DNA from 4 places in the Streptomyces sp. NPDC058195 genome. Region 1 is predicted to be linked to each of the others. Evidence: riboswitches for the same ligand, from Rfam matches in the RefSeq annotation. Region 1 holds a riboswitch; each other region holds the start of a gene.

Region 1 (5,776 bases):
CCGAACGGGGCCCGTGTCCGTTCCGAAGGAGAGGCGTCACCATGCCGTTCCGCCCCGCAGCCCGCCATGTGCTGCCCGAGTTCACCGAGCGCACGACCGACGGTGTCCGCACCCTCGACCCGTACTCCAAGCTGCTGGCCGAGCGGATCATCTTCCTCGGCACCCCGGTCGACGACGCCGCCGCCTCGGATCTGATCGCGCAGTTCATGTACCTGGAGCACGCCGCCCCGGACCGGCCCGTCTCGCTCTACATCAACTCCCCCGGCGGCTCCTTCGAGGCCATGTCCGCGATCTACGACACCATGCAGTACGTGACCTGCGAGGTGGAGACCTTCTGCCTCGGCCAGGCAGGCCCCTGCGCCTCCGTACTGCTCGCCGCGGGCGCCCCTGGTCACCGGCACGCGCTGCCCGGCGCCCGGGTGCTCGTGCGCCAGCCCGAACTCCCCGAACCGGTACGGGGCCAGCCGTCCGACCTGGCCGTCGAGGCCCGGGAGATGGAACGGCTCCACACGCTGCTGATCGAACTGCTGGCGCGGCACACCGGCCGCGACACCGGACGGATCGCCGCGGACATCGAGCGCGACCTGATCCTCGACGCGGCGGGAGCACGGGCGTACGGCCTGGTGGATCACGTCCTGGAGAACCGGAACGCCTCCCGCCCACCGCACGCCGCGCGGTGAACGCACGATGCGACCGCCCGAACTCCCGCCGCTTCCCGCGCTGACCCGCGCCGAGGGAGAGTTCATCGACCGCTACCTCGACGTCGTCGACCAGCTCGGCCGGATCAACCCGGCCCGGGGCACCGACACCTACGGCGCGCTGCGCGCCGCTCAGGCACTGGCCTCGCACGCGGTGGCGCTGCGGGAAGCGCTGGCGCTGATGCACGAACGGGGGGAGGCACACATCCACACCGCGACGCTCGCACGGGCGCTGCGCGTGCTGGACGGTGAGCGGCGCGCCGGGCGCGTCACCGTACCCCCGGCTCCCACGATGTGACCGGAGCGTGCGCTCCGCCGTGGGCGAGGCGGGCGGCCGCACCGCCCACGGCCCTCACCCCGCCGCCGTGGCCGACACACCCGACACGGTGATCGGATTTCCTCGCTCGTTCGGCGTAGGAAGTCCCTCGCACGCGAGACCGCTCAACTTGCGCGTTTCACAGGGACAGTGACCGGAATCTACGCTTCCGTCGCTGGTACGGCGTGGGCCCGAAGCTCCGTCAGCAGCCCGGAGCGCACCATGTCCACCTGAATGGATCAGTCGTGAGGAGCCTCACATATCCCATTTTCGGCTCGGAAATCCGATGATCCGTGGGTCAAGATCCCTGGGACGACAAGCCCCCGCCACCGCGGCGGGGCGGTCCGGGCGGACGCCGAGTCCTGCCGCCGTCCGGATGCCTGGTCGACGAGAGTGGATCGGCAGGAGTGGAGGACCCAGGCACAACGGGTCGGCCCGGACACACCGGACGACCCTCGGGGTGAAGCCGCACCACGCGGCCGGGCGACTTCGCCGGCCCGAACCCGACAGGTCATCCTTCACAGGCGGCTGACGAAGGGTTGCGCATGTCTGCGCAGGTTCATGTCCCGTCTCTGTTCGTCCGGGCCGGAACGGCCTCGGTTCTCACTCTCGCCGCCGTCGGCGGCACCATGTTCGCCCCGGGTGTCCAGGCGGACGCCCAGGCCGCGACCGTATCGACGAAGGCGCTCGGCATCGCGGCATCGAAGAAGGGGGCGCCGTACCGCTGGGGCGCCGCCGGTCCCCACCGCTTCGACTGCTCGGGCCTGACCCTCTACGCGTTCAAGAAGGCCGGCAAGAAGCTCCCCCGCACCGCACAGCAGCAGTACAACCGGACCCGGCACGTCTCGGCCTCACGCCGGCAACGCGGCGACCTGGTCTTCTTCCACTACGGCCGCAGCGTCTACCACGTCGGGATCTACGCCGGAGCGGGCAGGATCTGGCACTCGCCCAGGAGCGGCGCGGTGGTCCGGCTGGAGAAGATCTGGACCAAGAGCGTCTACTACGGCCGGGTCGGCTGAGCCCGGCCGGTCCCCGAAGCCCCCGCCCGGCTCCGCACGGGCACCCGCCACGGCAGCACGACCCACACCGTCTTGCCGCCGTCGGAGGTGGGGGTGACGGTCAGCCGCCCGCCGCGCTGCTGCGCCAGACAGCGGATGATCCCCATGCCACGTCCGTTGTCCTGCCGCACCGCGGCGGGCGGTCGCCTGGGCCACTGCGGATGACTGTCCGTCACCCCCAGGCGGAACCTCTCCTCCTGGTCCAGCCGGAGGTCCACGGTGAAGGTGGGCGACTGCCCGAAGGTGTGCTGCACGACGTTGGTCGCCAGTTCGGAGACGATGAGCCGGACGCCGTCGACGAAATCGGCGTCGTCGGCCAGACCCCATCCGCCGAGCACCCCGACCACGTATCTGCGCGCCGCCGGAACCGAGACCGGATCGCTCGGCAGGGTGACGCATGCCCTCTGATGATCTGCCACAGCGTGCCGTCCTTCCCTCCCGGGCCGGTCCACCGATCGGGCCGGGCCGGGCCGCGCTTGGCGCCGGATTGCCCCTGATGCTGCCCGCTGTGGGGGTGCCACACCACAATATGCATATATCTATCGCTCAATGCGGTGAACTCTGCCACCTGCGCCTGTGAACGGCGGCACACTGTCCGGTCGGCGGAAGAGGGAGAGCGCGCATGCAGCACGGCCCCGCGGTGCGACGCCGCAAACTCGGGGAAGAACTGCGGAGCCTGCGCCACGCGTCGGGGCTCACCAGCCGGGAAGCGGCCCGGACACTCGGCTGGCACCAGTCGAAGGTGAGCCGGATCGAGACCGGCGTGAGCGGGGTGCATCCCGCCGACGTGAACCGGCTGCTGGACACGTACGGCGTGGACGACGCCCGGTTGCGCGGCCTCCTGGCGGCACTGGCGGGCTCGGCCGGTGGGGGCGGTACCGGCTGGTGGCATGCCTATCGCGGCCTGCTCCCGCCCCAGTACCGCGACTTCATCAGCCTGGAGTCGCAGGCGCGCACCGCACGCACACTGGAGACCTCGGTGGTGCCGGGGCTCCTGCAGACCGCCGACTACGCGCGTGCGGTGACCCGGGCCTCGCTGGACGGGCTGCCCGCCGGTCAGCTGGACTCGCTGGTGGAGGTGCGGCTGGCCCGGCAGGGGGTGCTGCGGACCGATCCGCCGCTGCGGCTGAGCGCGGTGCTCGACGAGGCGGTACTGCGGCGCCAGGTCGGCGGCTGCCGGGTGATGCGGGAGCAGCTGCGCCATCTGACCAGAGTGGCCCAGCTCCCCCACGTACGGCTCCAGTTGCTGCCGTTCGCGATGGGCGGGTACGCCGGGCTGACCGGGCCTTTCGTTATTTTCTCATTCCCGAACACTTCTGATCTGGATGTGGTCGTTCTTGACCATTTGACGAGTAGCCTCTATCTGGAGCGGAAAGAAGACCTTGAGGCGTACAGCTCGGCCTTCCGCACCATGCAGGCGCACGCGCTGTCGCCGGAGCACTCGCTGGACCTCATCGCCGCGATCGACCGCGGCGCACAGTGAACCGGACCGCCCGGAGGGACCTCATGTCGGACTGCCTGGCACAGCACGGCTCGGACTGGCGGCGCAGCAGCCGCAGCACGGGCATGAACAACTGCGTGGAGACCGCGCCCGTCTCCGACGGACGGCTCGCCGTGCGGGACTCCAAGGACCTGTCCAGAACGCCGTTACGGTTCTCCGCGACGGCCTGGACCTCCTTCGTCACCGGTCTGCACCGGACTCTGGCCGGCTGACGGCCGCGGTCCGGTGCCAGCTCGGAACGGCTGACGGCCCGGCCGGATGGCGGTGCGGCCAGCCGCGCGGCCGGCCAGCGCCTCCTGACAGCTGGTCGGGGGCGGTGCGGTCAGCTGGCGGGGGCGGTCCGCACGACGGTCTCCACGGCGGTGGTGATCTCCTCCTCGGTCAGGTCGGCGCGCGCGGTCAGCCGGAGCCGGGACACCCCGTCGGGCACCGACGGGGGACGGAAACAGCCGACGAGGACACCGGCCGCACGGCAGTCAGCCGCCCAGCGCACCGCCGCGTCCGCCGAGGGCGCGCGGACCGACACCACCGCCGCGTCGGGCCGTACGGCGGACAGTCCGGCCGCGGTCAGCCGTTGGTGGAGCACGGTGGCCACCGCACGGACCCGTTCGGCCCGTCCGGGCTCGCGGCGCAGCAGCCGCAGGCCTGCGAGGGCGGCGCCCGCGGCGGCCGGTGCGAGGCCGGTGTCGAAGATGAACGTCCGGGCCGTGTTGACGAGGTGGTCGATGACCCGGGCCGGACCGAGAATGGCTCCGCCCTGGCTGCCGAGGGACTTGGAGAGGGTCAGCGTGAGGACGGTCCCGGCGTCGCCCGCGAGCCCGGCGGCGGCCAATGCGCCCCGGCCGCCCGCCCCCAGCACGCCCAGTCCGTGCGCGTCGTCGACGAGCAGCGCGGAGTCCTCCGTACGGCAGATCCCGGCCAGTTCGGACAGCGGCGCCGCGTCGCCGTCGACCGAGAAGACCGAGTCCGTGACGACCAGCGCCCGCCCGTCGCGCGTCCGCAGGGCTTTGCGTACGGCCTCGGGTTCGGCGTGCGGCACGACGGCGGTCCGGGCGCGGGAGAGCCGGCAGCCGTCCACGATCGAGGCGTGGTTGCCCGCGTCCGAGACGATCAGTGAGCCGTGTCCGGTGAGCGCCGTGACGGCGGCGAGGTTGGCCGCGTAGCCGGAGGACAGCACCAGGGCCGCCTCGAAACCGCAGAACTCCGCCAGTTCCTGTTCGAGCGCGGCGTGGAGTGCGGTGGAGCCGGTGACCAGTCGTGAACCGGTCGCGCCCGCGCCCCATTCGCGCGCGGCCGCGGCCGCGGCCCCGGTGATGCCGGGGTGTCTGGCCAGCCCCAGGTAGTCGTTGCTCGCGAGGTCGAGGAGCCCGCAGACGGCGGGCCGGGGACGCAGGACACGGACGAGTCCGGCGTCGGCACGACGGCGTGCCTCGGCGTCGGTCCAGCTGAACGGGTCGAAGGACATGAGCGGTCCCTTTTGTAGGCAGCTCACAGACCTTAACCGCGGGCACGTCCGGTCATGGTGTGGCAATACACACACCCTCGACAGGTAGTGTTGTCCGGTTCCTCCTTGGCTGCGGGACCTGTGTAGGACAGGATCTTCGCCATGGACCTCCTGACCACGCTGGTGGACAAGGGCCTGCGGCGCGAGCCGCCGACCCGTGAAGAAGCCCTCGCCGTGCTGGCGACCCCGGACGACGACCTGCTCGAAGTGGTGGCCGCGGCCGGGAAGGTACGCCGTCAGTGGTTCGGGCGGCGCGTGAAACTGAACTACCTGGTCAATCTCAAGTCCGGCCTGTGCCCCGAGGACTGCTCGTACTGCTCGCAGCGGCTCGGTTCGAAGGCCGAGATCCTCAAGTACACCTGGCTGAAGCCCGATGAGGCTTCGAAGGCGGCCGCCGCCGGAGTTGCGGGCGGGGCCAAGCGGGTGTGCCTGGTGGCGAGCGGACGCGGCCCCACGGACCGCGACGTCGACCGGGTCTCGCAGACCATCGAAGCGATCAAGGAACAGAACGAGGGCGTCGAGGTGTGCGCCTGCCTCGGCCTGCTCTCCGACGGCCAGGCCGAACGGCTGCGGTCGGCGGGTGCCGACGCGTACAACCACAACCTCAACACGTCCGAGGCAACGTACGGGGACATCACCACCACCCACACCTACGCCGACCGGGTGGCGACCGTGCACCAGGCCCAGTCCGCCGGGCTC
Region 2 (5,776 bases), on a different contig from region 1:
CCCCTGCCTCGGCGCCGAGCGCCGCGTACCCGACGGCCGCCGCGCAGGCGAGCACCGCGCCGGCCACGCCGCGGGCCCCGGTGCGTTCGCCGAAGAACAGGGCGCCGACCGCCACGGTGGCGCACGGCAGCAACGCCACGACGATGTTGGCCAGCGAGGTCCCGATCCGGGAGATGGCGAGGAGCGTCCCTGCCGCGTATCCGGCGAAACCGAGCAGGCCCAGCAGCCATACGGTGCCCGGCCGGGCGGCGGCCCGGCGCAGTGCCACCCGCCCGTCCGCGCGGGTGGCCGCGACGGCGGTGAGCACGGCGCAGCACACGGCCGTGCGGCCCACGGCGACGATGAGCGGGTCGGTCCCGGTGACCAGGGCGCCGGACAGCAGCCAGGTGCCGGACAGCAGGAGTACGAGGACGGCCGGCATCGCGTGGCCCCTTCCGTGGATGGCGGCGGTGCGGGCGGCACGAGCCCTCCCGGGCGTCGTCCACGGCCCAGCAGGAGGGAGGCACGGAACGCCCGGCCGGTGGTGGCCGCGCTCGCCCCTCCCCGTGGCCGCTGTCCCGCAGCGGCCGACTATAGCGGCGTCGGCCGGATCCGTCGGCGGGGATCCGGCAACAGTCCTAAGGGGCGAGGTGGAGGTGGGTCAGGTCGTGCGGGACCGGCCCGTCGTGGCGGAAGAGCGGCGCGCTCTCGCCGTCGGCCGCCGCGGCGGGTGCGTCCGTGAGGCGCAGGCGGGTGCGCAGGCGACCGTAGAAGTCGTGCGGACCGAGCCGGACGATCCGCAGGCGGCGCGGTGCCGCGTACACCCCGAGCCAGTCCCCGGCGTCCAGCACGCCGCGCAGTTGGCCGTCGATGGTCACCGCGGCCTGGCCGGAGTGCGGCAGGACCCGTACGGCGATCGGTTCGTCGGCCGCGGCGACCACGGTGCGGTCGAAGGTCATGTGCGCCGCGACGGGGGTGAAGAGGACCGCGTCCATGCGTGGTGAGACCACCGGGCCGCCGGCGGCGAAGCTGTACGCGGTCGAGCCGGTGGGCGTCGCCATGATGACGGCGTCGGCGGAGTACGCGGCGAGGAGCCGGCCGCCGATGTAGACGCCGAGGCTCACCTGCCGGTCCCGGGCGAGCTTCTCCACGACGATGTCGTTGAGGGCGGTGACGTCCAGTGCCACTCCCCAGCCCTCCGCCGCGGCCTCCGCGTCCGGGGCGACCTGCGGCGGGGGCAGCATCGGTCGCCGCCCGTAGCCCATCAGGGCGTCGATGTCCGGGGGCACTTCGAGCACCCGGGAGGCCCGCATGGTCAGGGTCATGCGCTCCTCGAACTCCGCCCGGCCCCGGTGGACGGCGTCGAGCGCCCGCACCACGTCACCGGATGGCACCTCGGTCAGGAAGCCGACACGGCCCAGGTCGATCCCGAGCACGGCGCCGTCGTTCTTCGCGGCGATCCTGGCGCCGCGCAGGAACGTGCCGTCGCCGCCGAGTGTCACGATCAGATCGGGGTTCCCGGCGACGTCGGCCTCCTCGCGCCCGCCGCGCCTGTGTCCGTCCCCCCTCCACACGTCGATGTCCGTGCAGGGGATCGCTTCGCGGGCGCACCAGTCGCGTACGACACCGGCGGTGATGACGGCCTCGGGGCGGCCCTGATGTACGACGATTCCGACGCGTTGGACGCCCATCCCGCCACTGCTCCCCGTGTTCCGACGACGCCCCCTGCGTCCCACTGTGGGCATGGCCGGGCGGGTCCGCCCGTCGCCGGGGCGGCGCTGCGCCCGGTCGGGCGACGGACAGGGACGGGCGCGGCCCGCCGGTGGAGGATCTCCACCGGCGGGCCGGACACCGCGCGGAACACGCCCCGGTCAGGGCTGGGCGTCCTCCGGAATGCTGACCAGCCAGCGGGTCTCGCGGCGGGGCCGCAGGTAGAACGCCCAGTAGAGCGTGGCGACCGCGGTGATGCCGCCGGTCCACAGCAGGTACTCGGCCTCCTGCTGGGTCAGGATGTACGCCAGCACGGCGATCAGCAGCACGGGCACGGCGGGCCAGAGCGGCATGCGCCAGGCCGGTGCCTCGCGGTGGGTGCCGCGGCGGCAGAGCAGGGCCGCGACGGCGACCAGCAGGTACATGGCGGTGACGGAGACGCCGGTGACGCCGTACAGGGTGTCGAGGTTGACGAAGCAGAGCGCCGCCCCGGGAACACCGACGAGCAGGGTCGCGACCCACGGCGAGCCGAACCGGCCGAGCCGGGCCAGGGCGTTGTTGACCGGTGCGGGCCATGCCTTGTCGCGGGCCGAGGCGAAGAGCACCCGGGAGTTCTGGATGACCATGACGATGCCCGCGTTGATGATCGCGAGGGCGACGCAGAGGCTGACGAAGGTGCCGACCGCCGAGTTGGACCAGGCGGCGACCATGGTGTTGAGGTCGCCTGAGGTCAGGGCCTCCAGGTCCGGGGCACCCAGGGTGATGGCGATGACCGGGATCAGGATGACGGCGCTGGAGATGGCGAGGGTGGCGAGCACGGTGCGGGCCACGTTGCGCCGCGGGTTCTCCAGCTCTTCGGAGAGGTAGACGGCGGTGGAGAAGCCCTGGGTGATGAAGAGCGCGATGGCCAGTCCGGAGATCACCATCATCGCGGTGACGGTGGAGTGGGAACCGCCGGTCGTGGCGACCGTGCCGTGCACCAGCGCCGATCCGCCGCGCTCGGTGTGGGCGAAGCCCAGCACGGCGACGACGCCCGCCGCGATCACTTCGAGGACCAGGAAGATTCCGGTGATCCACGCGTTGGCGCGCAGGTCCAGCAGGCCCGCGAGGGTGGCGAGCAGCATGACTCCGGCGCCTGCGATGGGGGCCGGTATGTGCACGAGGGGCGCCAGGTAGTCCGCCGTCCCCATGGAGATCACCGGGGGCACGATCATCACGACCAGCAGCGAGAGCACGAAGACGAGCCATCCGGCGAGCCGTCCCGCCATGGTCGACACCATGGCGTACTCACCGCCGGCGCTGGGAATGAGGGTGCCCAGTTCCGAGTAGCAGAAGGCGACCGCGACGCAGAGCAGCGAGCCGATGGCGATGGTCAGGGCGGTGTACGTACCGAGGCTGGAGAAGAGGTCCGGCACGACCACGAAGAGGGTCGAGGCGGGCGTCACGCAGGAGAGCGTGAGCAGCGTGCCGCCCACGACGCCGATGGAGCGCTTGAGCTTCTGGGGGGTGGGGCCGGTCGCCGGGGCGAGTGCCTGTGGTGCGCTGAGCGTGTCGGTCATCGTGCGGTTCCGATCAAAAGTGCGGTGTCTGAGCACGGGAGCGGTATCGCCTCCAGACGAGGACATGAAGTGTGGTTTCGTCGCTCCCAGCGCGCCATGCAATCCTGACGTCTTCCGCAGGTCAAGAGGTGTTCACCTACGGAATCCGTTGTTCCAGCAACCTTCTTCGACGATTTGACGTGAACTGGGTAGGAGGCGTCCGGAGATCGGCGGTGCGGGAACCGAAGGGGGGACGGACGGAAAATTTCGCCCGTGTCCAGCATCCGGCGCGCGGGCGGGGCCCATGGGTCGCGCATTCGCCGCCCCGGTGCCAGCCTGGATGCATGGCTTGGGCGTCGTGGACGACTTGTGGTGTGTTCTCCGGGCACGGTGGCGTGCTGACGGAGGAGGTCGGAGTCCTGTCCGGGGACCTGACGGTGCACACGACCTGGGCCGAGGACACGGCCCAGATCACGGTGCAGTACTCGGGGGCGATCGACTGGTTCACCATGGCGGGCAGCCCCGTGGCGTGCTGTTCGGAGGAGGACAGCCGCCGCCTGCACGAAGCCGCGGTGCGGGCGGTGCGGAACGGGGCGGCGGCCACCGTGCCGCTCCCGCCCCGCGCCGAACCGGAGCAGGCGGCGGGATCCGCCCCGGAGTGACCGGGGTCAGTAGGCGCCGTTGACGTTGTCGATGGAACCGTACCGGTCGGCGGCGTAGTTGCACGCCGCGGCGATGTTGGCGACGGGGTCGAAGCTGTCCGTCGATGTGCCGGGCACGTGGTAGGCGAGGAACGTCGGGTCGATGATCTGGAGCAGGCCCTTGGACGGGGTTCCGGCGGCGGCGTTGGAGTCCCAGTTGTTGACGGCGAGCGGGTTGCCGGAGGACTCGCGCATGATGTTGCGGTGGATTCCCTCGTAGCTGCCGGGGATGCTGTGCTCGGCCATGACGGCGAGCGATTCCTTGATCCAGCCGTCCAGATCGTCCGTGTAGGCCGCGGGCTGCGCGGCGGTCGCGGTGATGGCCTGCGGGGCCGGTGCCGCCGAGGCGGCCTGGGCACCGAGCAGCGGCAGCAGCAGCGCGGCCACTCCCGTGCCCATGCCTATGAAGCCCCTGGTCAGCGAGGTGGCGGTGCGTCGACGGCGCGTACCGGTGAAGGTCATGGTGGTTCCTCTCCGTCGCCTGCGAGGTGAGCTGTCGGGTTCGGGCTGGAGCTGCCCGGCCGCGCGAGAGCGCGGCTTCACCCCGAGCCGCCCGGTGTCCGGACCGGCGACGTACCTGGGTTCCCCGCTCCTGCCGTACACGAGTGGTCGGAATGGGCCGGACAGCGGCAGGATTCGGCGTTCCGCCCGGATTGAGGGAGACCGTAGGCGAGGGAAGCCGAAGCGGACAAGACCCTATTTTCCGCAGGTAGTTCGCATACAAGATCAAGAAGCCGAATTCCCCGTAACCCACCTCACACCGACCGGGCCCGGCCCTTGCGGGAAAAGGGTTCCGGAGCGCGCGGCACCGTCACCACGGGCAGGGTGTGACTCGCGCCACGGAATAACGAAAGAGGCATTCCGCATCCGGCTCCACGCACCTCCCCCGCAGGTCGGCGGACGTTGCCAACCCAGCTCCCCGCCGTTATGGTTTTCACGTCCTGTTGTCTCCGATAGAGGTGGACGTTGCGCATCTGAGGTCCGCGAACACCACGCCGTACGGCATCCCGCCGTACGCACGTCACGTTGCCGCAGTGCTTCCGCACTGCCCGTGACCTCGCGTGGATGCGACCTCGGTGCATGAGCCGTCCCTCGATCTCCAGGACCGCCGTACCTTTTCTCCGCCGCCCGGTCGCGTGGTGCTCGCATACGAATCCCCCCTTCATTGCGACCCGCGACTGCGAGGAAAACCATGGCGACACCCACCGCCCCCAGCGCCTCTCTCACCTGCTCGGCCCTGACCTTCCGCTGGCCGGACGGCACCACGGTCTTCGACGGGCTCTCGCTGAGCATCGGCCGCGGCCGGATCGGACTCGTCGGCAACAACGGTGCCGGCAAGTCCACTCTGCTGCGGCTGCTCACCGGGCAGCTGCGCCCGTCCGAAGGCTCGGTGACCATCGGCGGCAGCCTCGCGTACCTGCCGCAGAACATCACTCTCGACACCACCCTGCGGGTGGACGTCGCGCTCGGCATCGCGAAGCGGCGCGAGGCGCTGCGGGCCATCGAGTCCGGAGATGTCGACGAGAAGCACTTCGAGACGGTCGGCGACGACTGGGACGTCGAGGAAAGGGCCCTGGCGACCCTGGGCTCGCTCGGCCTCGGCAGCGTCGAACTCGACCGCACCGTGGGCGAGTTGTCCGGTGGGGAGACCGTGCTGCTGCGCCTGGCGGCGCTGCTGCTCGAACGGCCCGACATCCTGCTCCTGGACGAACCCACCAACAACCTGGACCTGTTCGCGCGCCAGAGGCTGTACGAGGCCGTCGACTCCTGGCACTCGGGCGTACTGGTCGTGGTCAGCCACGACCGCGAGCTGCTGGAGCGCGTGGACCGCATCGCCGAACTGCGCGC
Region 3 (5,776 bases), on a different contig from region 1:
AGAAGAGGTTGAGCATGGGGTAGTCGTCCACGGATCGCTCCTCGGTCGGCGCGTGCGTTCCACGCGGTCACGGGCGGGTAAATCATGGGCAAATCAGTCATACCACCGCATCTGTGTGCCTGCTCGTTGTCCGTGCATTTCCGGTCGGTGGGCGGGATGGTCAAAAGGGCGTCCGGGATGGCGTAGAGTTGGGTTTACCGACGCGGGGTGGAGCAGCTCGGTAGCTCGCTGGGCTCATAACCCAGAGGTCGCAGGTTCAAATCCTGTCCCCGCTACTGAAGGATTCGGGCCCGGCACGCATACAGCGTGCCGGGCCCGAGTCGTTTTCCCCTGGGGTCACGCCCGTACTCCCTTTGGCCGATGCGGAGTCGCCGACCGTTCCCGCTCCGGTGAGGCTGGGGCGGGGCGGAGCACGGCGCCGTCCGTGCTCGCGGGTGTACCGGGCAGGAGACCACAGGTGTGGAAGTGGGAGAGGCGGCGCGGTCAGCACGCCGGGGGCGGTGCCCGCAGCCGGAGCTTCGTCCGCACGCTGCCCGCGCTGATGATCATCGGCGGGCTGTTCTTCGACGGGCTCGCTCCGCAGACCTTCACCGCCATTCCGCTCTTCGTGGCCGCTCCGCTGATCGCGGCCCCGTTCTTCTCGCTCGCCAGCACCATCCGCACCGGCCTCGCCGCGATGCTGGCGGTCATCGTGCTGCGGCTGTACAGCAGTACGTTGCCGGAGATCGTGCCGCTGATCGAACTGCTCACCCTGGCCACCGTCTCGGTCCTCGCGGTCGTGATCAACGGGGTGGTGCGGCGGAGCAACGAGCGGCTGGCCTCCGCGCGGTTCATCGCGGAGACGGCCATGCGCGCGGTGGTGCCCCAGCCGGCCGGACGGATCGGCGGGCTGCAGGTCGCGGCGCGGTACGAGGCGGCGCAGGCGGATGAGTACGTCGGCGGCGACCTGTTCGCCGTGGCGGACACCCCGCACGGGGTGCGGATGGTGGTCGGAGACGTACGGGGCAAGGGGCTGGGGGCCGTGGAGACGGTGGCGGTGGTCATCGGGGCGTTCCGCGAGGCGGCCGAGCGGGAGGGCTCCCTGGCGGAGGTGGCGGGGCGGCTGGAGCGGGCGCTGTCGCGGGAGGAGGCGCGACGGGGCGGCCTCGACGTGCTCGAAGGCTTCATCACCGCCGTACTGGCCGAGATCCCGGCCGGACTGTCCCGCGTGCGGATCGTCAACCGCGGGCATCCCGAGCCGATTCTGCTGCATCCGGACGGGGCGCTGGAGGTGCTGCGGCCTTCGGTGCCCGCGCTGCCGCTCGGCATGGGGCTGGGTGTGTGGCAGGAGCGGACGGACGAGTGGGACCTGCCGGACGGGACGACACTGCTCCTCTATACGGACGGCCTCTCCGAGGCGCGGAACGCCGAGGGGGTCTTCTACGACCCGGCGGCCCGGCTGCGCGGGCGGATCTTCCCGGGCCCGGAGGAGCTGCTCTCCGCGCTGACGGACGACGTACGCCTGCACACCGGTGGCGAGACGACCGACGACATGGCGCTGCTCGCGGTGGTGCGTCCCGGGCAAGGGCAGCCGGTCCGGCGCCGGACCGTGCCGATCGTGGGCGTGGAGAAGGAATGAGCGGTCCCGCGGCAATGCCACGGTGCGTAGTCGAGAGGCGCCGCTCCGCATAACATTTGACATAACGTCAGAAATGAGTTGGCGGCTGAGGGGCGGTCAAGTGGCCCTATTGGTCAGCTTATGTCCAGTAAAGTCCAGGCCAAAGACGTGAACGATCAGTGGGAACAGCTTGGAATGGAGCCCCGGTGTCTATTAACGTTCGATAACGCAGCGCGGTCGTCCCAGCCGTCATCAATGGCGGCGCCGTGCGCGAGCGCCGAATCCCGCAAGGGAACCGGGGAACCACCTCCATGGGGTGAATCGGACACCTGTGTCTCGTGAGAGGCAGAGGAGCCCGTAGGAGACCTTCCTGCTCCGAACCCGTCAGCTAACCCGGTAGGCGAGAAGGAAGGAAAGGAGTGCGCCCCCGTGGCGTCCAACAAGCCTGCCCCTGAAGCCCCTTCACGGTTCCACGGCGATAACGGCGATTACGGCACTGGCTACGGCACCGGCTACGGCGCCGGGCACACCGGTGAGTTCGCCCCCGACTTCCGCTCCGACACGGACAACGGCGAGGCCGAGCGCGGCTGGAGCGAGTGGAACCCCACGGAGGAGACGGTCCGCCCGGTGCGCGGCAGGCACCGTGTCGCCAAGCAGCGCACGGGACTCGCCCGCAGTTCCACGGTCCTGGGCGTCGGCGTCATAGCGGCGGTCGGTGCGGGTGGCATGGCCACCGCGCAGGGCAAGCCCCCGGTCTCCATCTCGGTGCCCGACGCGATCACGGAGAACCTTCCGGACGCCAAGTCCCTGCCCGGCGTGGGCTCCCTGTTCTCCGACGGTTCCGAGGCCGACAAGGCCGAGGCCGCCGCCACCGCCCCGCTCACCACCGCGGGTATCACCACCGCCGAGGCCGAGCAGGGCACCACGGACGCCGGTGAGGCACTGCGCGCCCGCATCCTCCAGCAGGCCGAGCAGCAGCAGGACGCGGCCGCCGCCGAGGCCAAGGCCGCCGAGGAGAAGGCCGCCGCCGAGCAGGCCGCCGCCGAGGCGAAGAAGCAGCAGGACGCGGCCGAGGCCAAGGCCGCCGCCGAGAAGAAGAAGGCGGAGGAAGCGGCCAAGAAGAAGGCGGAGGCCGTGCGGCTGGCCAAGCTCGCCGCCAGCTACTCCCTCCCGACCTTCTCGTACACGATCACCTCGACCTACGGCCAGGCCGGTTCGATGTGGTCCTCCGGTCACCACACCGGGCTCGACTTCGCCGCTCCGACCGGTACCCCGATCAAGGCCGTCCACAGCGGCACGATCACGTCGGCCGGGCTGGCCGGTTCGTACGGCTACCGCACCGTGCTGAAGCTGGAGGACGGTACGGAGGTGTGGTTCTGCCACCAGTCCTCGATCGGTGTCAGCGTGGGCCAGAAGGTCACCACCGGCGAGGTCATCGGCCGGGTCGGCGCGACCGGCAACGTGACCGGCCCTCACCTCCACCTGGAAGTCCACACCGCCGACGGTTCGGGCATCGACCCGATGAGCTGGTTCCGCAGCAAGGGCCTCACCCCCTGAGCCGTCCCCGCACCACTTCCTGAGCCCCTTTCCCCGCCGGTTCGCCGGCCGATGAGCCCCGGCAGCCCTGACGCTCCCCCCGACGTCAGGGCTGCCGGTCTTGTCGTGGGTGAGGTGTCCGTTCGGGTGGACGGTTTCCGGGCGGCCGGGGCGGCGGAATAGCGGGCTCGCCGGAATTCGTTGATCGACTCATGACTTCTCTGCGCCCGCTGGGCTCCTCCAGCCTCCAGGTCTTCCCGCTCGCACTCGGTGGCAACGTCTTCGGCTGGACGGCCGACGAAGCGCAGTCGTTCGCCGTACTGGACGCCTACGCTGCGGCCGGGGGAAATTTCGTCGACACCGCCGACGGCTACTCCGCCTGGGCTCCGGGCAACGAGGGCGGGGAGTCGGAGACGGTCATCGGGAAATGGCTCGCCTCCCGCTCCGGCCGCGACGACTTCGTCATCGCCACCAAGGTCTCCACCCATCCCTCCTACCAGGGGCTCTCCCCGGCCAACATCAAGGCCGCCGCCGAAGCGTCGCTGCGCAGGCTGGGCACCGACCGCATCGACCTCTACTACACGCACTTCGACGACGAGTCCGTGCCGGTCGAGGAGATCATCGCCGCTCTGGACGAGCTGGTGAAGGAGGGCAAGGTCAGGGAGATCGCCGCCTCCAACATCAGCCCCGAGCGGCTCCAGGCGTCGCTGGACTTCTCGGAGCGCGAGGGCCTGGCCCGCTACGTCGCCCTCCAGCCGCACTACAACCTGGTCTCCCGCGACACGTACGAGGGCGGGCTCCAGGACACGGCCGCCCGCGCCGGTCTGGCCGCCGTGCCGTACTTCGCCCTGGCCTCCGGATTCCTCACCGGCAAGTACCGTCCGGGCGCCGAGGTGGAGAGCGCGCGGGCCACGAGCGTGGCGCGGTACCGGGACTCGGAGCGGGGGCGGAAGGTCCTGGCCGCGCTGGACAAGGTGGCCGCGGCGCACGACGCACAGGTCGCGACCGTCGCGCTGGCCTGGCTGGCCTCCCGGCCGACCGTAGCCGCGCCGATCGCCTCGGCCCGTACGGTGGAGCAGCTGCCCGCGCTGGTGGCCGTCGCCGACCTCTCACTGACCGGGCAGGAACTGGCCGAGCTCACCGAGGCATCCGCCTGACCCGCGGATACGGCACGGGCTGCGGGGCCGGGCGGCCGTAACGCCCGGAGCCCTTACGCCCGGGGGCCGTAGGTCTGGGGCCCGTACGGCGGGTACGCGGCGGGCTGCTGGGGCTGCGGCCCGTACGGCGGGTGCGCTCCGTACGGCGTCCCGTGCTGCGCTCCGTACGGCGGGTACGCGGCGTAGGACGGGTGATGCGGGTACGCGGCGGGCTGGGCGTACGGGCCGGGCCGCTGTCCGTACGGACCCGGCTGCGCGTACCGCGGGTGAGGCGGCTGGGCGTACGGGATCGGCGGCAGGCGGTGGGGGCGCAGCCGGCCCGTCGCCTGCGCCGCGTACGTCAGGGCCCAGGCGGCCACCTCCCGGCGCTGCCACAGGTGGTGCAGCAGCTCCAGCTCCCGTTCGGCGAAGTCCGGGCCCGCCTCCCCGCGGCGGGCCCGCAGCCGCAGCGAGGCCAGTGCCGTGGCGAAGGACTCGTACTCCGCGACGGTGCGGGCGGCCGCCTTGCCCCGGGCCTTCGCCGCCTTGTCCCCGGCCGCGGCGTACTGGTGACGGGCTATGTCACGGGCCGTGCCGCGGGCCCGCATCGAGGCGAGCGCGAGCGGCTCCGCCGGGGCCAGCCAGCCGGCCGCCGCGTACGCGGGCAGCTCGGCGCAGAGCGTACGGAGCCTTCGGTAGCGCGACCAGATCGCCAGCCAGGTCACGAGGCCGAAGACCGGGGCCATGAACACCCCGTACACCGCGTAGAAACCCAGCGGGCTGAAGACCGCCGAACCGTTCCACAGCGCGTGCATGCCCATCGCGAGGACCAGCCCGAGCAGGGGCAGCAGGACGCGGCGGAGCTTCTGGTGGCGCAGGCTCGCCGCGGCGAGCCCGAAACCTATGCCGGTCAGGGACGTGAAGAGCGGGTGCGCGAACGGCGACAGCACCGCCCGTACGAAGAATGTCGCGGCCGTCATCGCCGGGACGCCCGAGTGACCGACCTGCTGGTCCTCGCCGAAGGCGTTGCCCAGGTACAGGATGTTCTCGGTGAAGGCGAAGCCGCTCGCGGTGAGCCCGGCGATCACGATGCCGTCGACGATCCCGGTGAACTGCCGTCGTCGGAGCAGGAAGATCAGCAGGACTGCGGCGGCCTTGGCGCTCTCCTCGACGAACGGGGCTATGACCGTGGCCCCGAGGGTGTCGGCGTTCGAGGGACCGGCGGTGGTCGTGGCTATCCACCGGGTCGCGAACGAGTTCGCCAGGATCGCGATCAGGGCGGCGGCGAACGCTCCCCAGGCGAAGGCGAACAGCAGACTCCGCCAGGGACTCGGCTCGACCCGGTCCAGCCAGCGGAACGCGGCCATCAGCAGCGGCACGGGCAGCACGGCGAGCCCGAGACCGACGAGGAAGCCCTGCGTGCCCGTCTGGTCGCGCACCAGGGCCAGGATCGCCAGGCCGCAGAGCGCGAGGACCGTGGACACGGCCCCGATACGGAAGGCCCGGC
Region 4 (5,776 bases), on a different contig from region 1:
GGCAGGCGCTGCACGCCGCCGACCGGGTGCTCTGCGCCGATCCCGGCCACCCGCAGCTGCCGTACCTGCGCGAGGCGGGCGTCACCGTCGAGCACGCCGCTCCCACCGCGCAGGAGCTCGTCGACGCCTGCGCGGGCGGCCGGAGCGTCGTCGTCCTCGCGGGCGGCGAGGGCGATCCCGCGCTCACCGACGGGCTGGCCCGGCTCGCCGGATCGGGGCGCACGCGGATGCCGGACCTGGAGCTGCTGCCCGGTTCGTACGACCTGCCGGGCGCCCGGCTCCTCGACCTGGTCCAGATCATGGACCGGATCAGGGTCGCATGCCCGTGGACCTCGCAGAAGACCCACCAGGGCCTCGCCAAGTACGCCGTCGAGGAGGCGTACGAACTCGTCGAGGCGATCGAGGACGGCGACCGCGACGAACTCCGCGAGGAGCTGGGCGACGTCCTCCTCCAGGTGGTCTTCCACGCCAGGATCGCCGAGGAGGGCGGCCCCGAGGACGGTGAGGAGCCGTTCTCCATCGACGACGTCGCCGCCACCCTCATCGAGAAGCTGATCCACCGCCACCCGCACGTCTTCGGCGACGAGACCGCCGAGACCCCCGAGGACGTCCGCGCGCACTGGCTGCGCACCAAGGCCGCCGAGAAGCGGCGCGACTCGGTCACCGACGGGGTACCGGTCGGCCAGCCCGGCCTGGCGCTCGCGGCCAAACTGGCGAGCCGGGTCCGCACCGCCGGGCTCGACGTGCCGCTCCCCGCCGGCGAGGGCATCGGCTACGAGCTCCTCGCCCTCGCCGTCCGGGCCGAGCGGGACGGTGTCGACCCCGAGGCCGCCCTGCGCGCCGCGGGCCGCGCCTACCGGGACGCCATCAGGGCGGCGGAGGGCCACGGCTGACGCCGCAGGGCAACGGATAACGTCGAGGGGTGAACCACAGCCCCGCCGACGACCACCCCGCCGAGCAGCCCCCCGCGTCTCCCGCGGACGCCCCCGCGTCTCCCGCGGCTTCGGCGGACGCCGCCGCGTCCCCCGCGTCCTGCCCGGTGTCCGGTGCACCCGAGCTCTTCACCTGGGAGTTCGCCACCGACCCGTACCCGGCGTACGCCTGGCTGCGCGAGCACAGCCCCGTACACCGCACCACGCTGCCCAGCGGCGTCGAGGCCTGGCTGGTGACCCGGTACGAGGACGCCCGGCAGGCCCTCGCCGACTCCCGGCTCTCCAAGAACCCGGCCCACCACGCCGAACCGGCGCACGCCAAGGGGAAGACCGGCATCCCCGGTGAGCGCAAGGCGGAGCTGATGACACATCTGCTGAACATCGACCCGCCCGATCACACCCGGCTGCGCCGCCTGGTCTCCAAGGCGTTCACCCCGCGGCGGGTCGCCGAGTTCGCCCCGCGCGTCCAGGAGCTGACGGACCGGCTCGTCGACCGCTTCGCCGAGAACGGCGAGGCCGACCTCATCCACGACCTGGCCTTCCCGCTCCCCATCTACGCGATCTGCGACCTGCTTGGCGTACCGCCCGAGGACCAGGACGACTTCCGGGACTGGGCGGGCATGATGATCCGCCACGGCGGCGGGCCGCGCGGCGGGGTCGCCCGGTCGGTGAAGAAGATGCGCGGCTACCTCGCCGAACTCATCCACCGGAAGCGGGAGAACCCAGGCGACGACCTGATCTCCGGACTGATCCGGGCCAGCGACCACGGTGAGCACCTCACCGAGAACGAGGCCGCCGCCATGGCCTTCATCCTGCTCTTCGCCGGTTTCGAAACCACCGTCAACCTCATCGGCAACGGGGTCTACGCCCTGCTCCGCAACCCCGGCGAACGCGCACGGCTGCAACGCTCCCTCGACGCGGGGGAGGAGGAGCTGCTGGAGACCGGGATCGAGGAGCTGCTCCGCTACGACGGCCCGGTGGAGCTGGCCACCTGGCGGTTCGCCACCGAGGCGCTGACACTCGGCGGGCAGTCCGTCCAGGCCGGGGATCCGGTGCTCGTGGTGCTCGCCGCCGCCGACCGCGACCCGGAACGCTTCCCGGACCCCGACACCCTCGACCTCGCCCGGCGTGACAATCAGCACCTCGGATACGGGCACGGCATCCACTACTGCCTGGGCGCACCGCTCGCCCGGCTGGAGGGACGGACCGCGCTCGCCACTCTGCTGAAACGGCTCCCGGACCTGCGACTCGCGGGAGAACCAACCGATTTGCGGTGGCGTGGCGGGCTCATCATGCGTGGACTTCGCACCCTCCCCGTGGAGTTCACGCCGGGGCGTGCCGGTACTGAAACTGACGCTGCGTCAACTCTGTGACTTTCACGTGATCCGCGCTGCATCGACTTGTGACGCGCGTTCGAGTCCGGCTAGGTTCACCGTTCGACTCACCAGTCAGACGTCAGTCACACGGAAGGCAATTCCATGGGATCCGCGAACGGCAGGCACCGTCGCCCCCGGCAGGCACCCGCCATCGTCGTCGCAGCGGGCGTGACCGGATCGGCCATCGCCATTCCGCTGCTGGGCGCGTCGGGCGCGTCCGCGGCCGAGGCCACGACCTGGGACCGGGTGGCCGAGTGCGAGAGCGGCGGTGCGTGGAGCGCCGACTTCGGCAACGGCTTCTACGGCGGTCTCCAGTTCTCGCCGGAGACCTGGAAGTCGTACGGCGGTGAGGCCTACGCGGAGCGCGCCGACCTCGCCAGCCGGGCCCAGCAGATAGCGGTGGCCGAGAAGGTCCTGGGGGACCGGGGGCCGAAGGCCTGGCCCAGCTGTGCGGTCATCTCCGGCCTGGCGCCGGGCGGCTCGCTGCCCGGCGTCGACCCCGGCACCGCCCCCGTCGGCGACCCGGCCGGGACGGTGACACCGCCCGGGAACGAGCAGGGTGACCCGTCCGACGGGGCCACGCCGCCCCGAAGCGCCTGGGAGGGCGTGGACGCGGTGGACGGTGCTGACGGCTCGTCCGGGAACAGCGGCAAGCGCCCGGGGAAGGCGAAGGGCGAAGGGGCGGACACGCCGGACGCGGAGTCCTCGCCTTCGGCCACCCCGTCCGGTGCGCCGTCCGACGCACCCTCACGCGCCCCCCGGGACGCCTCCGCTTCGCCCGATTCGGCCGACGGTACGGGCGGGCGGCACCGCGGCACCCCGGCCGCCGAGGAGGGCCGTGGCGCGAACGGCGGTCACCGCGAGTCCGGCCGGCACGCCTCGCGCGGCGGTGGCGACGCGCGCGATACGGCCGATCAGGTCACCGACGGCACGTACACCGTCCGGCCCGGCGACAACCTCTGGACGATTGCTGATGCACAGAAGGTTCCCGGTGGGTGGTCCGCGCTCTACGAGGCGAACAGGAGCGTCGTCGGCTCCGATCCGGACCTCATCCTGCCTGGCCAGAGCCTCGATCTCGACGCCAAGGCCGAGTAGGAGCGGTCCGGTGACGGTCCGGTAATCGCCTAAAAGCGCCCCGAAAATCGGGGCAGTTCAGGGGCCTATGTCCGCTTATGTGTAAGTGAGACATGGGTCTCTTTGCGTCTTCCGGCGTGTCGCGTTCCGGTGGCCCTTCCTGGTGGCCCTCACCTGCGAAAACAGTAATTCTTCAGATGCAAGTACGGACTGATTGTCCGATGTGTCCACCTTTGAATGTAGGGCTTGCGTATGTTTACGGTCGGAATCGCTCGCACCGCGGGCCCCGTCGACCGTCACGCCGAATCCTGCCGTCGGTCGAAGGGAAAACAGACGCGTACAGCGCCGTAGGCAGGAGCGGGGGACCCAGGTAAGCCGCCGGGTCCGGGACGTCGGGACGACGTATCGGATCAGGCTTGGGGTGAAGTCGCGCGCTAGGACGTGCGACCGGGCAACTCACTCGGCCCGAACCCGACAGCTCACCTCGTAGGCGTCGGTGAGGAGAAGTTCCATGCTGCTTTCCAGCAAGGGCAAGCACCGCCGCCCGTCCAAGGTCGTCCGCATCGCCACGCTCGCCGGTGTCGCCGGTGCCGCCGTCGCCGTGCCGCTGATGGGCGCGACCAGCGCCTCCGCCGCCTCCGTCGCCACCTGGGACGCTGTTGCCCAGTGCGAGTCCGGTGGCAACTGGTCCATCAACACCGGCAACGGCTACTACGGCGGCCTGCAGTTCTCGCAGTCCAGCTGGGCCGCCGCCGGTGGCCTCCAGTACGCCTCGCGCGCCGACCTGGCCACCAAGGCCCAGCAGATCGCCACCGCCGAGCGCCTCCTCGACATGCAGGGCCCCGGTGCCTGGGGCTGTGCCGGTGCCGGCGGCCTGACCAACGACGGTGTCGACCCGGGTGTCGACACCGGTTCGTCCTCGAACTCCTCCTCCGGCTCGACCGCCGGTTCCGGCGCCTCCGAGCAGCAGAGCGCCGCCCCGAAGAAGCAGGCGCAGCCGAAGCCGGCCGAGCGCACCGAGGCCCCCGCCGCCTCCCGCTCGGACCGCACCGAGGCCCCGCGTGCCGAGTCGAAGAAGACCGTCACCACCCCGACCGGCGAGAAGGTCAAGAGGGGTGACGGCGAGTACAAGGTCGTCACCGGCGACTCGCTGAGCAAGATCGCCGCCGAGAACGGCGTCAAGGGCGGCTGGCAGCGGCTGTTCGAGCTGAACGAGGACATCGTCAAGGACGCCGACCTGATCTACCCGGGTCAGCAGCTGCACCTGACGAAGTAACAGGGACTCTCTCCTCCCCGGCCGCCCCGGTCCGGCGCGCATCCCCCCGTGCGCACCGGACCGGGGCGCCCTCCTTTCCGGCCTCCCTCCGCTCGGTGGAGCGGGAAGGCGTTCAAGTGTTGTAGTTACCGGCCGGTAGGTTTTGGGCGGAATGCCCGGCAATGCGGTCTCTCGGGTCGTTTTTCGTCCCAGGGGTCGGGCGGTCGTGGGGACGGGCGGGCCGGGCCGGTTAGGCTCTTGTCGCAAGGCCAAAGCGACCCTGCGCCAACAGCGTCATATCCCAGAAGGAGATGCCACGTGCCGTCCATCGACGTCGTCGTAGCCCGGGAAATCCTCGACTCCCGCGGAAACCCCACGGTCGAGGTCGAGGTCGGCCTCGACGACGGCAGCACGGGCCGTGCTGCCGTTCCGTCCGGCGCCTCCACCGGCCAGTTCGAGGCCGTCGAGCTCCGTGACGGCGACCCCAACCGCTACCAGGGCAAGGGCGTCGAGAAGGCCGTCCTCGCCGTGATCGAGCAGATCGGCCCGGAGCTCGTCGGCTACGACGCCACCGAGCAGCGGCTGATCGACCAGGCGATGTTCGACCTGGACGCCACGGAGAACAAGGGCTCGCTCGGCGCCAACGCCATCCTGGGCGTCTCGCTGGCCGTCGCCCACGCCGCCTCCGAGGCCTCGGACCTGCCGCTCTTCCGCTACCTCGGCGGCCCGAACGCGCACCTGCTGCCCGTTCCGATGATGAACATCCTGAACGGCGGCTCGCACGCCGACTCCAACGTGGACATCCAGGAGTTCATGATCGCCCCGATCGGCGCGGAGTCCTTCTCCGAGGCCCTGCGCTGGGGCGCCGAGGTCTACCACACGCTGAAGAAGGTCCTGAAGGCCAAGGGCCTGTCCACCGGCCTCGGCGACGAGGGCGGCTTCGCGCCGAACCTGGACTCCAACCGCGCCGCCCTCGACCTCATCCTGGAGGCCATCAAGGAGGCCGGTTACGTCCCGGGCAAGGACATCGCGCTCGCGCTCGACGTCGCCGCGTCCGAGTTCTACAAGGACGGCGCGTACGAGTTCGAGGGCAAGTCCCGCTCGGCCGTCGAGATGACCGAGTACTACGAGGAGCTCGT

The links. Region 1 has a riboswitch for cyclic di-AMP ahead of ACFVWY_RS11740 (C40 family peptidase). Riboswitches for the same ligand answer to the same signal wherever they lie in the genome.
Region 2: linked by a shared signal. The riboswitch ahead of ACFVWY_RS10720 (transglycosylase SLT domain-containing protein) and the one ahead of ACFVWY_RS11740 (C40 family peptidase) in region 1 are both predicted to bind cyclic di-AMP.
Region 3: linked by a shared signal. The riboswitch ahead of ACFVWY_RS26065 (M23 family metallopeptidase) and the one ahead of ACFVWY_RS11740 (C40 family peptidase) in region 1 are both predicted to bind cyclic di-AMP.
Region 4: linked by a shared signal. The riboswitch ahead of ACFVWY_RS31120 (transglycosylase family protein) and the one ahead of ACFVWY_RS11740 (C40 family peptidase) in region 1 are both predicted to bind cyclic di-AMP.

The regions. Positions count from the first base shown of each region.
Region 1 covers NZ_JBHVVM010000007.1:175,114-180,889, forward strand. The annotation lists gene ACFVWY_RS11730 (ATP-dependent Clp protease proteolytic subunit) at 42-680, shown strand; gene ACFVWY_RS11735 (hypothetical protein) at 688-996, shown strand; cyclic di-AMP (ydaO/yuaA leader) riboswitch at 1,358-1,556, shown strand; gene ACFVWY_RS11740 (C40 family peptidase) at 1,560-2,033, shown strand; gene ACFVWY_RS11745 (ATP-binding protein) at 2,015-2,491, opposite strand; gene ACFVWY_RS11750 (helix-turn-helix domain-containing protein) at 2,695-3,555, shown strand; gene ACFVWY_RS11755 (DUF397 domain-containing protein) at 3,579-3,785, shown strand; gene ACFVWY_RS11760 (8-amino-7-oxononanoate synthase) at 3,896-5,038, opposite strand; gene bioB (biotin synthase BioB) at 5,180-5,776, shown strand, end outside.
Region 2 covers NZ_JBHVVM010000006.1:265,966-271,741, reverse strand. The annotation lists gene ACFVWY_RS10740 (DMT family transporter) at 1-421, opposite strand, end outside; gene ACFVWY_RS10735 (NAD(+)/NADH kinase) at 618-1,670, opposite strand; gene ACFVWY_RS10730 (APC family permease) at 1,851-3,248, opposite strand; gene ACFVWY_RS10725 (hypothetical protein) at 3,572-3,889, shown strand; gene ACFVWY_RS10720 (transglycosylase SLT domain-containing protein) at 3,896-4,327, opposite strand; cyclic di-AMP (ydaO/yuaA leader) riboswitch at 4,394-4,559, opposite strand; gene ACFVWY_RS10715 (ABC-F family ATP-binding cassette domain-containing protein) at 5,121-5,776, shown strand, end outside.
Region 3 covers NZ_JBHVVM010000024.1:17,197-22,972, reverse strand. The annotation lists gene ACFVWY_RS26080 (SHOCT domain-containing protein) at 1-31, opposite strand, end outside; tRNA gene ACFVWY_RS26075 (tRNA-Met) at 202-275, shown strand; gene ACFVWY_RS26070 (PP2C family protein-serine/threonine phosphatase) at 458-1,618, shown strand; cyclic di-AMP (ydaO/yuaA leader) riboswitch at 1,863-2,015, shown strand; gene ACFVWY_RS26065 (M23 family metallopeptidase) at 2,027-3,154, shown strand; gene ACFVWY_RS26060 (aldo/keto reductase) at 3,346-4,290, shown strand; gene ACFVWY_RS26055 (PrsW family glutamic-type intramembrane protease) at 4,344-5,776, opposite strand, start outside.
Region 4 covers NZ_JBHVVM010000034.1:54,063-59,838, reverse strand. The annotation lists gene ACFVWY_RS31135 (nucleoside triphosphate pyrophosphohydrolase) at 1-893, shown strand, start outside; gene ACFVWY_RS31130 (cytochrome P450) at 923-2,305, shown strand; gene ACFVWY_RS31125 (transglycosylase family protein) at 2,411-3,403, shown strand; cyclic di-AMP (ydaO/yuaA leader) riboswitch at 3,716-3,890, shown strand; gene ACFVWY_RS31120 (transglycosylase family protein) at 3,894-4,658, shown strand; gene eno (phosphopyruvate hydratase) at 4,956-5,776, shown strand, end outside.